DNA from 2 places in the Sphaerisporangium rubeum genome. Region 2 is predicted to be linked to the other one. Evidence: predicted binding sites of a transcription regulator. Region 2 holds the regulator's gene; the other holds the start of a gene.

Region 1 (6,015 bases), 1.4 Mb from region 2:
CTGACGGTGCTCCGCCTGGAAGCCGAGGCACTGCCGCCGAGCGAGCAGGCGACCCGTGTCGGCGCCGCCGTGGACGCCATGGAACGCATGGTCACCCAGGTCATCCAAGAGGCCCGCCGCTCCCGCCACGACGAACCCGGCGAATGCGACGCCGCAGAGGTCGTCGCCGCACGCGTCCACCACTGGTCGATGCTCGCCAGCGACCAGGACCGTCCCGTCACCCGCCACCTCGCCCCCCCACCCCTGATCGTCGGCGTCGGCGAGGAACCCCTGACCGCCTGCGTGGACGCGCTCCTGGAGAACGTCTTCGCTCACACCCCCGAAGCCACCGCCTTCACCGTGACCCTCACCCCCCGCGAAGGCGGCGGCGCCATCCTCACCGTGGCCGACGACGGCCCCGGCTTCCCCCACCCCGGAGCCCTGCGCCGCGGCGTCAGCGGCCGCTCCTCAACAGGCCTCGGCCTCGACATCGTCCGCCGCACCGCCGAACGCTCCGGCGGCTCCGCCACCCTCACCACCAGCCCCGACGGAGGCGCCACCGTCACCGTGGAGTTCGGCCACCAGACTCCGACTTGATTCCCCTTGCGACCGGTCTCGTGCTGCCTCCTGGCTCTGCCTGAGAGACAATCGCTCCGCCTCGGACCGGTGCCCCACTTTTGATCACGTAACTCCAAGCATGATAACATTAAGTGACGCTATGTTTACGCAGTGCTTACCGCCTTTGTTGACGAGAGCCTGCGTCGCCGTCCCGACGACGACAGCGTCTACGCGATGGCCGCCGTGATCATCGACTCCGCCGACCACGACGACATCCGGACGACTCTCGAATCTCTGCGAATGGGTAAGCGAGGCCGTCTGCATTGGCGCGATGAGTCGTCGCCGCACCGACTCCACATCGCAGAGACGGTGGCGAAGCTTCCTCTGTGCGGCATCGTGACCGTACGCATCCATGACAGGAGCGTCCGGCACGAACGGGCCAGGCGGCTCTGTCTGGAACGTCTACTACAAGAACTCGACATGTCAGGTGTCGAAACGGTGGTCCTGGAGAGCCGCTGCACCGAAGACCGGCTTGACCGGAGCCTCCTCACCAGCCTGCGCCGGTCGCGTCGTGTCTCGCTGACCATGAAGGTGAGCTGGGAGTCGCCGTTTCACGAGCCGTTGCTGTGGGCTGCGGACACCGTCGTGGGGGCCACGACGTGGTGGCTGGACGGAGAGCCGCGGTACTTCGACGCGCTCGCCGGTCAAGTCCGCGTGATCTGTCTGGACTGACTGGACAGCGCGAAGGCCGGGCACCCGATATCCCTCGGTAACCCGGCCTCTACTTCCGCACCCCAGAGGATGCGACAAGCTCAATTGTGCCTCACCGGCTGTGGCCGAGCAAGCGCATTGAGCCACATATCGCTAGTGCTGCGCGTTAACCCGGCGTTAGGGACGGTGCAGCGTCGCGCTATCGGGGGTCGGCGCAGTCTTGGAACCGTCAAGCACTGAGGATCGAGCGTTACGGAGATTCGGATGACCAAGTCCAAGATAATCGCTGGTCTCGCCACCGCGACCCTGCTGGTGATCGGCGGCGGTACGGCGCTGGCGGCGGCCGACTTCAGTCCGTCTCCCGCTGCTTCGCCGACCGAGGACCGGCGTGATGGGGAGGTCGCTCCGTCCGCTTCGGCGTCGCCTGAGGACGATGGCGGGGTGGCGTCGCCGGCGGCGAGTCCGGCCGCGGAGCCCAAGGTCTCCCGGGAGGAGGCGGAGCGTACGGCGCTCGGCAAGGTGGCGGGGGGACGGGTGACGTCCACCGAGTTGGAGAACGAGCACGGGAAGCAGGTCTGGGACGTCGAGGTGGACGCTCCTGACGGGACCGAGCACGAGTTCGACATCGACGCGGCCACCGGTGCGATTGTGAAGCAGGAGGTGGACGACGACGACCACAGTGGTCCGGGTGGCGGTCACAGTGACGACGACGACCGGGACGACGACCAGGACGACGACTGACGGTGTCGCGTTAACGCGAACGGCTCCCCCTGGCTCAGGGGGAGCCGTTCGCGTTCTCGTGTATGACGGACTGGGCTGCCATGTGGGAGGCAAAGGCTCGCCTGGGGTGCGGTAAAGCGGGTGAGCGGGGGACGGGGCTGCGCGACAGTGAGAGGGTGAGAGTTCGGGGGATCGTGCTGGTGGCATTGGCATTCGGGCTGGCGGGGTGTGGTGGGGTGGGGCCGGGGAGGCTCACTCCGGTGCAGCTGGACTCGGTCCGGGCTCAGGGGGTGGCGCCTGAGATGGTGTTCGAGGTGGACGCGCCGGGGTTCCGGCTGGTGGGGCCGTCGGTGAGTGTGTACCACGAGGACGGGTTCCAGGCGTTCTACCTGTCGCCTCGGGGGGGTCAGGTGTGGTTCGCGGTCGACCGGGGGGCCTTCAGTGACGGGATCTGTCCGGAGCGGCCCGTGCACGGGGCCGAGCGGGTGAGTGCTCCGGTCGTGTGCGAGCGGGACGACGTCGGGTGGTACCGGGTGAGCGGGGACCGGCATGAGTACGCGGTGGATGTGGACGGCCGTGTGCTGCGGGTCGGCGGGGTGCGCGGTGAGGTGGGGAGACGGGCTCTGCGTGCCGCCGCCACCGGGGCCCATGCCGTCGGGGCCGGCGCTCAGGTGTCCGACGGCAGGTGAGCGTCAGTGCCTGCGCCGAGGTGTCCGACGGCAGGGTGAGCGTCAGTGCCGGGTGAGCGCACTGGCGTCGCATGGCGGCGTGAGTGCGGGGGAGGCGCGACGGGTCGTGGACGGTGAGGTCAGCGGACGTCGTGGGGACGGAACTGGATGCTGATTCTCGGGCCGGTGGGGCGGGTCAGCTTGGGGATGGAGTGGTCCCAGGTGCGCTGGCAGGTGCCCCCCATGACGATGAGGTCGCCGTGGCCGAGGTCGTGGCGGATCGAGGGGCCGCCGCCTCGGGGACGCAGGAGGAGGGGACGGGGGGTGCCGAGGGAGAGGATGGCGACCATGGTGTCCTCGACGGCGCCGCGGCCGATGCGGTCGCCGTGCCAGGCCACGCTGTCGCGGCCGTCGCGGTAGAGGCACAGGCCGGCGGTGCGGAAGGGGGTGCCGGGGTGGCCGGCGTAGTGCGCGTTGAGCAGGCGCATCGCCTGGTCGAGCAGGGGGTCGGGGAAGGGCTCGTGGTCCTCGTAGAACTTGAGCAGCCTCGGGACGGCCACCATGCGGTCGTACATGTGGCGGCGCTCGGCGTGCCAGGGGACCTTGTGGGACAGGCGGTCGAACAGCGCGTCGGCGCCGGTGAGCCAGGCGGGACGCAGGTCGAGCCACGCGCCGTCGGTGAGGTGGGTGCGGCGGACCGTCGCGCCGAGGGGGCCGAGGCCGGGCTCTTCGCCGAGATCCAGCAGTGAGGCCTGGAATCCAGCGGTCATGCACCCGATGGTACCGCGAGTATTCAAACACCCATTCGATGGGGGTGTGCTGAGCCGGCCGGGGACGCAGGTGGGGTGTCTGTGGTCTGGACGCTCCGTGGGGGTGTCCTGAACTGGTCAGGGTGCGGCCGGGGTTTCTGTGGTCGGAGGTTGTGTGGGGTGCTCTGGCCTGGGGGGACGCGGATGGGGTGGGCTAGAGACTCCAGGGGGTGCCGCTCGGGGAGGCGTTGGCGGACGGGGTGGGTGGGGTCGGGGTGACCTTGTAGACGTCGTACGGGGAGGGGCCGGCGGGGCAGGGGGTGTCGCCGCCGGTGCGGAAGGTGGTGTCGTCGAGGGTGAACGGGGAGTCGTATCTGGCGGTGAAGACGCCGGCGAGGCGGCTCAGTGCGGCCGGGTCGAGTACGCGGGTGGCGACGCCGCGGACGACCAGTTCCATGCCTCGGGGGTCGGTGGTGACGGCACAGTCGGCGGTGGCGCCGAGGGGTTCCGGCGCGTGCATGGTCTGGCTCACGGCGAGGTGCAGCGCGCCGTCCAGCCAGACGCCGAGGACGGGGACGATGGTGGTCCTGCCGTTCCTGCGCGGGGCCGAGAGCCAGTAGGTGCCTGTGCCGTCGTCCGGACCTGTCGCGCCTGTCACCCGTGGCGTCGTGGACGGCTCACCGGCAGGCACCGGGGCCACGGGCTCGTTTTCGGCCATCGCCTCTCCTGTCGAGCTGGTTGTGGAACAGCACCGTGATTGTTAAAAGCAAGCGTAATGCATCCAGCCAAGCGTGAACTAGAATCCGGATCCATGACGGGGCGGAGTTACGGTCAGTTCTGCGGGCTCTCGCGAGCCATGGAGACAGTGGGGGAACGCTGGGCCCTTCTCATCGTGCGTGACCTGCTCGTCGGCCCGAGGCGCTTCACCGACCTGCGCCGCGGCCTGCCTCGCATCCCCACCAACATCCTGTCGGCACGTCTCAAGGAGCTTGAGCTCGCCGGCGTCGTCCACCGCAGGGTCCTGCCCCGTCCCGCCACATCGGTGGTCTACGAGCTGACGCCGTACGGCCACGCGCTGGAGGACGTCGTGCTACGCCTCGGCCTGTGGGGAGCGATGGCGATGGGGGACCCCGAGCCCGGTGAGATCGCCACCGTGGACTCGCTCACCATGGCGTTGCGTTCGACGTTCGACGCCGAGGCCGCCGCCGGGCTGCGGGTGTCCTACGAGTTCCGCCTGGGGGACCTTGTGGTGTCCGCCGTCGTGGACGACGGCACGCTGGACGTCGTCCAGGGCCCGCTGCCGGAGGCCGACCTGGTGGTGGAGACCGGCGCCCAGCTGCGTGCCCTCATGGCGGGTGAACTGGCCCCCGCCGAGGCCGTCGGCACGGGCCTGGTCACCCTGACCGGGGACCCCACGGAGCTGGACCGGCTGGTCCAGGTGTTCCGCATCCCCCCGATGCCGTCATGACCGGCCGGGGCTAGGCGCGCGAGGGGGTGCCGCGCCGCGCGGGAGCGGGGACGACGATGGCGGTGATGATGAGCTCGGGGCCGGCGAGCCAGCGGCCGGTGAAGCGGGACAGCTGCTGGCCGTTGACCCGCGGGCCGGGGACCCGCAGGCGTGCGGAGAACTCGCCGCGCGTCGCGTCCAGCGACACGATGATGTCCTCGAAGTCCAGCCACCGCTTGGTGAGCGGGAACCACGACTTGTACACCGACTCCTTGGCGCTCCACAGCACCCGGTCCCAGTGCACACGCGGGTGCCGCGCGGCGAGGCGGCGCAGGGATTCGCGTTCCTCGGGGAGCGACACCGCGTCGAGCACGCCGTCCACCAGGGGTTCGTTGCGCTCGGCGTCGATGCCGATGGTGGCGACCTTGGACGCCACACCGACGACGGCCGCGCGGTAGCCGGTGCAGTGGGTGATGCTGCCGACGACCCCGGCCGGCCACTGCGGCTCGCCGCGCAGCCCTGGAGGCACCGGGCCGGGACGCATGCCGAGCTTGCGCAGCGCGTCGTGCGCGCACACACGCGCGGTGGCGAACTCCGCGCGGTGCTGCTCGTCGGCGTCGCCGATCGCCCGGTCCTCCTCGGGGTACAGCGGTGGGTCGGGAGGGTCGGCGAACAGGTCGGCGGCCACCACGCAGTCAGGCAGAATCGACTTGATCATGGGCCCGGCCGGCCCTGGGGCCGTCCCGCTCGTACGTGCAGTGGTCACCTGACGAGCGTATCGGCGGGGTGAACACCGCAAGCATCTCCGAGAGCGCTTTGTTGGCCACCTGCCGCTCCTGAGCGGCAGGAATGGGGGGGAGTAAGGGGTGCCGCGGGGGTCAGCCGCCGCCGACCGTGGTCAGGCCGCCGGGACGGGTGGCGGCGCGGGCCCGGTCGAGCATGCAGCGCGCGCGTTCCTCGTAGGCGGGGATGCCGAGGGTGTGGAACACGGTCAGGGCCTGCTCGATGTGCGCGACGGCGTGCGCGTTGTCGTCGCAGGACAGGGCCAGCTCGCCGAGCCCGAGCAGCGCGCGGCCCTCGGCCAGCCCGTCGCCGCAGGCCCGGCCGAGACGCACGGCCTGGCGCAGCGTCTCGTCGGCCTCGGCGACCTCGCCGAGCCGCAGCTGTGCCACCCCGAGGCCGC
Region 2 (6,015 bases):
TCGTACTGCACGCCGGGGTCGGCGCACTCCCACGCGGCCTTCGCCATCTTGCGGAACAGCGACTTGGCGTCGATCCGCTCGATCACCTCGCCGGACAGCCGGGCCCGCAGCCCGAAGTCGCCGCCGGACTCGACGGACCGCATGAACTCGTCGGACACGCGGACGGAGTTATTGGCGTTCTGGTACTGCACCGAGACGATGTCACGGCCGCCGAGGTCCATGTCGAAGCCCGCGTCGCGCAGCGCGCGGATCTTGTCCTCCTCGCGGGCCTTGGTCTCGATGAACTCCTCGATGTCGGGGTGGTCGACGTCGAGCACGACCATCTTGGCGGCCCTGCGGGTGGCGCCGCCGGACTTGATGGTGCCGGCGGAGGCGTCGGCGCCGCGCATGAACGACACCGGGCCGCTCGCGGTGCCGCCGCTGGACAGCAGCTCCTTGCTGGACCGGATGCGGGAGAGGTTGACGCCGGAGCCCGACCCTCCCTTGAAGATCACACCCTCTTCCTTGTACCACTCCAGGATCGACTCCATCTGGTCGTCGACCGCCAGGATGAAGCACGCGCTGACCTGCTGCGGCGAGGCGGTGCCGACGTTGAACCACACCGGCGAGTTGAAGCTGAACACCTGGTGGATCAAGGCGTGCTTCAGCTCGTGGTCAAAGATCTCGGCGTCCTCCTCGGTGGCGAAGTAGCCGTGCTCGCGGCCCGTGCGGGTGTACACGCCGACCACGCGGTCGACGAGCTCCTTGAGGCTGCGCTCGCGCACCGGCGTGCCGACGGCGCCGCGGAAGTACTTGGTGGTGACGATGTTGGCGGCGTTCACCGACCAGAAGTCGGGGAACTCCACGCCGCGCTGCTCGAAGTTGACCGAGCCGTCCCGCCAGTTGGTCATCACGACGTCACGGTGCTCCCAGCGCACCTGGTCGTACGGGTGCACACCGGGGGTGGTGTGGATACGCCTGATCTTCAAGCCCTTGGGGGCGCGCTTACCCCCGCGTCCCACTGAGCCACTCACCGTCTCCGTCATGATCTCCCCCTTCCGGGGCCCAGGCCCACGTTGTACGAAACACGTCGTCACACCGCCGAAGTCCCCGCGGGGACCGGTCACCGTCAGGCCGGTGCCTCCCGGCCGGCCGCCCTGGCGTCCCGCGCGGCTCGCAGCTGCTCGATCTCCGCCTCGAAGTCGGCGAGGGTCTCGAAGCCGCGGTACACCGAGGCGAACCGCAGGTAGGCCACCTCGTCCAGCTCGCGCAGCGGCCCGAGAATGGCGAGGCCCACCTCGTGCGCCGGGATCTCGGCGGCCCCGGTGGCCCGGATGCTCTCCTCGACCCGCTGGCCGAGCTGCGCCAGGGAGTCCTCGCCGACGGGCCGGCCCTGGCAGGCCCGCCGCACCCCGGCGATCACCTTGTCCCTGGAGAACGCCTCGGTGACCCCGCTGCGTTTGCTGACCATCAGCAGCACGGTCTCCTGGGTGGTGAACCGGCGTCCGCACTCGGGGCAGGTGCGCCTGCGGCGGATCGCCGCGCCGTCCTCGGTGGAACGGCTGTCGATGACCCGGGTGTCCGGATGACGACAGAACGGACAGTGCACGTGCCACCTCCCCGCCGCATGCGGAAGCAGGCCGGCGCACTTACCCGTTGACTACCCGGTGCGCCGACAGAAACACAACCTATGGTGAACCACATCGGTGTAACTACTAGATGTTGTGGTCCAACCGTAGGAGTGCCGCACCATGAACGCAAGTCGGCGCGACCCCTACGCTCGAAACACCCTCCCCAGCAGCGGCAACGGGCCCCGATGGCGGCGTGTCGCAACCACGGCCCCACCTGCACCCCAGGACTCGGACGCCTCGACCGCGACGCCGCCGGGACACCACCGGGGGAACCTTACGAACAGGCGCCGCGCGTGATCGACTTCGACACCCACCCGGCATAAGATCGCAGAAGTCGAACACGAGAGCGATCGAACTCCCGTACGATGGCGGACACGATCGTGCCCGCTCAGGGGCATGTTTCTCGAACACCAGTTTGATGACGATCTTCAACAGAGTTATTGTCGCGTGTAGGCGGCATGGCAGGTAGGGCAGGCAGGGCAGGCAGGGCAGGCACACGGCGGCCGGACGGGGCGGCTGCCACGGACCGAGCGCCTCACCGGCGCGCGGTGAGGAGGAGTTCATGAGTGAGCAGGACGCGATCGGCACGGTCGCCAGCGACCTGGCGGTGCGCAGGCGTGACGAACTCGGTCTCACCCCGAGGCAGCGCAAGATCCTCGAGGTGATCCGCGACTCGGTGCAGCAGCGCGGCTATCCGCCGTCGATGCGCGAGATCGGCGAGGCCGTCCGGCTCACCAGCACCTCCAGCGTCTCCCACCAGCTCACCGCGCTCCAGCGCAAGGGGTACCTCCGCCGCGACCCCCACCGGCCCCGTGCCCTTGAGGTCCGCCTCCCCGGCGAGCCCGTGCTGTGGGTCGACCCCGTGGACGGCGAGGAGGAGCCGCTCGTCACCCGGCCCGCCGCGGCGTTCGTGCCGCTGGTCGGCCGCATCGCCGCCGGCGGTCCCATCCTGGCCGAGGAGCGCGTCGAGGACGTCTTCGCGCTGCCGAAGCAGCTCGTCGGCGAGGGCACGCTGTTCCTGCTCCAGGTCGCCGGCGACTCCATGATCGACGCCGCCATCGCGGACGGCGACTGGGTCGTGGTGCGCCAGCAGCCGGTCGCCGACAACGGCGACATCGTCGCCGCGATGATCGACGGCGAGGCCACCGTGAAGACCTTCAAGCGCAAGGACGGCCACGTCTGGCTGGTCCCGCAGAACGCCGTGTACGACCCCATCCCCGGCGACGAGGCCACGATCCTCGGCAAGGTCACCGCCGTCCTGCGCAAGCTCTGAGCCCACCCCGCCAGGCCGCCCCCCGCCGGGTCGGACCACCACCAGCCGGGTCAGCAGTGGCTGACCCGGCTTTTCGGTGTCTCCCTGGCCCTGTGCCGGCCGCAGTGGCGACCGGCCTCAGTGCCGACCATGGTGCCAACTGTGATGCCGGACGTGATGCCGACCATGGTGCCGGCCGTGATGCCGGCCTCAGGGGACGATGTTGACCAGCTTGGGTGCGCGCACGATCACCTTGCGCGGGCTGCCGTCGAGGTAGGCCCGCACCTTGTCCGACGCCAGGGCCAGCTCCTGCAGCTCGGCGTCCGAGACGCCGGGTGGCACCTCCAGGCGGTCACGCACCTTGCCGGCGACCTGCACGACGCACGTGACCGACTCCTGCACCAGCAGAGCGGGGTCGGCGACCGGCCAGGGGGCCGTCGCGACCGTGGGGCCGTGGCCCAGACGCTCCCAGCCCTCCTCGGCGCAGTACGGCGCGACCAGGGACAGCAGCACCGCCAGGGTCTCGGCCGCCTCGCGGACCGCCGGGTCGGCGGCGCCAGGGCCGCTGTCGATGGCGCGGCGCGCGGCGGTGGTCAGCTCCATGGTGCGCGCGACCGCCACGTTGAACTTGTGCGACTCGACCAGGCGGGTCACCTCGTCGACGGTGCGGTGCACGACCTTGCGCAGCTCGATGTCGCCGCCGGAGAAGCCGGCCCCCGGCGCGGACGCGGCCCCGGCCTCGGCCATCACACGGAAGGCCCGGCTCAGGAACTTCTGCGACGCCGCCGGTGACACGTCGGCCCAGTCGATGTCGTCCTCAGGCGGCCCGGCGAACACCATGGTCAGCCGTACGGCGTCCACCCCGAAGTTGTCGATCTGCTCGCCGAGGTCGACGCCGTTGCCCAGCGACTTGGACATGGCCTTGCCCTGGTTGACGACCTGCCCCTGGTTGAGCAGGCGCAGGAACGGCTCGGTGAAGTCCACCATGCCCATGTCGTGCAGGACCTTGGTGAAGAACCGCGAGTACAGCAGGTGCAGCACCGCGTGCTCGACGCCGCCGACGTACTGGTCGACCGGCCCCCAGCGGCGCACCTGCTCGACGTCGAACGGCGCGGTCTCCAGCTGCGGCGAGCAGTACCGCAGGAAGTACCACGAGGAGTCGACGAAGGTGTCCATCGTGTCGGTGTCGCGCAGCGCCGGGCCCTCACACTTGGGACACGCGACGTTCACCCAGTCGGTGGCGCTCGCCAGCGGCGACACACCCTTCGGCGCCAGCGCCTCGCCGCGCAGGTCGGGCAGCGTGACCGGCAGCTGGTCGTCGGGGACCGGCACCTCGCCGCAGTCGGGGCAGTGGATGATCGGGATCGGCGTGCCCCAGTAGCGCTGGCGGGACAGCAGCCAGTCGCGCAGGCGGTAGTTGACCGCGGCGGCCCCGGTGCCGCGCTCGCCGAGGATCTCGACGATGCGCGCGATGGCCTCGGCCTTGGTCAGCCCGTCCAGCGGCCCGGAGTTGACCAGGCGGCCCTCCCCCGGCGTAGCGGCGCCGGTCTCGGCGGGGTCGGGCAGGCCGGTCTCGACGACGACCCGGACCGGCAGGCCGAACTTCAGCGCGAAGTCCAGGTCGCGCTGGTCGTGGGCCGGCACCGCCATGATCGCGCCATGGCCGTAGTCGGCCAGCACGTAGTCGGCGGCCCACACCGGGATCCGCTCGCCGTTCACCGGGTTGACCGCGTGCCGTCCGAGGAAGACGCCGGTCTTCTCCTTGTCGGTGGCCAGCCGCTCGATGTCGCTCAGCTTGGCGACCTCGGCGCGGTAGGCCTCCAGCGCGGGACGCTGCTCCGGTGCGACGATCTCCTCGGCCAGCTGCGCGTCCGCGGCCACCACGAAGAACGTCGCGCCGTACAGCGTGTCGGGCCGGGTCGTGTACACGGTGACCGGCTCGGCGCGGCCCTCGATCTCGAACGCGACGTCGGCGCCTTCGGACCGGCCGATCCAGTTGCGCTGCATGGTCAGCACGCGCTCGGGCCAGCCGCCTTCCAGCTGCGCCATGTCGTCCAGCAGGCGGTCGGCGTAGTCGGTGATCTTGAAGTACCACTGGGTCAGCTCACGGCGCACGACCTCGGCGCCGCACCGCTCGCAGTGACCGGCGACGACCTGCTCGTTGGCCAGCACCGTCTGGTCCTGCGGGCACCAGTTGACCAGGCCGCCCTTGCGGTAGGCCAGACCCCGCTCGAAGAAGCGGTTGAACAGCCACTGGTTCCAGCGGTAGTACCCGGGGTCGCTGGTGTGCAGGCGGCGCGACCAGTCGAAGGAGATGCCGTACCGCTTGAAGGACGTGGCCTGGGTCTCGATGTTGGCGTACGTCCACTCGGCGGGGTGCGCGTTGCGGCGGATCGCGGCGTTCTCGGCCGGCAGGCCGAAGGAGTCCCAGCCGATGGGGTGCAGGACGTTGTACCCCTTGTGGAACCAGTAGCGCGCGACGACGTCGGCGATCGCGAAGACCTCGCCGTGCCCCATGTGCAGGTCGCCGGACGGGTAGGGGAACATGTCGAGCAGGTACTTGCGGGGACGCTCGTCGTCCTCCCCGCCGGCCCGGTAGGGGTCCAGTTCCTCCCAGCGGCGCTGCCACTTGGGCTGCAGCGTCTGCGGATCGTACTGCTCGTCGCTCACGGTCTCGTCCTTCGGTTCATCTGGGGCGCGGATGGCTTGATCGGTCCGAGGCAATAAATAAACCCCCCGTTCAGCACGAGGGGCAGCCGCGTCGACCCGCGTCTCAGCGCGCTCGACGCGGCCGGCCAAGAAGCAGGGTCCCGCCACGCATAGCTCAAGGGTAGCGCAGCGCGCAAAGCGCGTTCGTGGCGTTCGGAGTACCACCGACGCCAGTGATCGGAATGAGCACACATAGCGATCCGAAGGTGATAGATCCGTTGTGCCCCGTATGTACCTTTAGTTTACGCTTTCCGCTGTGGTGAACTCGTATGGGCCAGGACGTGGCCTGGAAATCCCGGGGGAGGACCTGCCGATGCAGGATCCGCCCACCGATCCCCACGGCCTGAGACTGCGGGAACCATTCTTCGATTCTCCTGCGGACCACCCCGCTCCACATGAGATCATGCCGAGCACCCCCAATCCGGGCATGATTTCGGGAGGTTC

Evidence for each region. The regulator LexA, encoded in region 2, represses DNA repair genes until DNA is damaged. The targets are predictions, from matches to a motif close to TCGAACANNTGTTCGA.
Region 1: a site for LexA is predicted at 3,430-3,445, ahead of BJ992_RS15770 (alpha-ketoglutarate-dependent dioxygenase AlkB). Genes of this name have one in related genera too.

Annotation. Positions count from the first base shown of each region.
Region 1 is NZ_JACHIU010000001.1:3,639,271-3,645,285, forward strand. Features, by position in the region: gene BJ992_RS15750 (HAMP domain-containing sensor histidine kinase) at 1-576, shown strand, start outside; gene BJ992_RS15755 (hypothetical protein) at 709-1,269, shown strand; gene BJ992_RS15760 (PepSY domain-containing protein) at 1,513-1,989, shown strand; gene BJ992_RS15765 (hypothetical protein) at 2,169-2,657, shown strand; gene BJ992_RS15770 (alpha-ketoglutarate-dependent dioxygenase AlkB) at 2,777-3,406, opposite strand; gene BJ992_RS15775 (hypothetical protein) at 3,600-4,103, opposite strand; gene BJ992_RS15780 (winged helix-turn-helix transcriptional regulator) at 4,197-4,853, shown strand; gene BJ992_RS15785 (4'-phosphopantetheinyl transferase family protein) at 4,864-5,598, opposite strand; gene BJ992_RS15790 (BTAD domain-containing putative transcriptional regulator) at 5,711-6,015, opposite strand, start outside.
Region 2 is NZ_JACHIU010000001.1:2,235,920-2,241,934, reverse strand. Features, by position in the region: gene BJ992_RS09600 (vitamin B12-dependent ribonucleotide reductase) at 1-1,025, opposite strand, end outside; gene nrdR (transcriptional regulator NrdR) at 1,109-1,588, opposite strand; gene lexA (transcriptional repressor LexA) at 2,173-2,883, shown strand; gene leuS (leucine--tRNA ligase) at 3,073-5,565, opposite strand.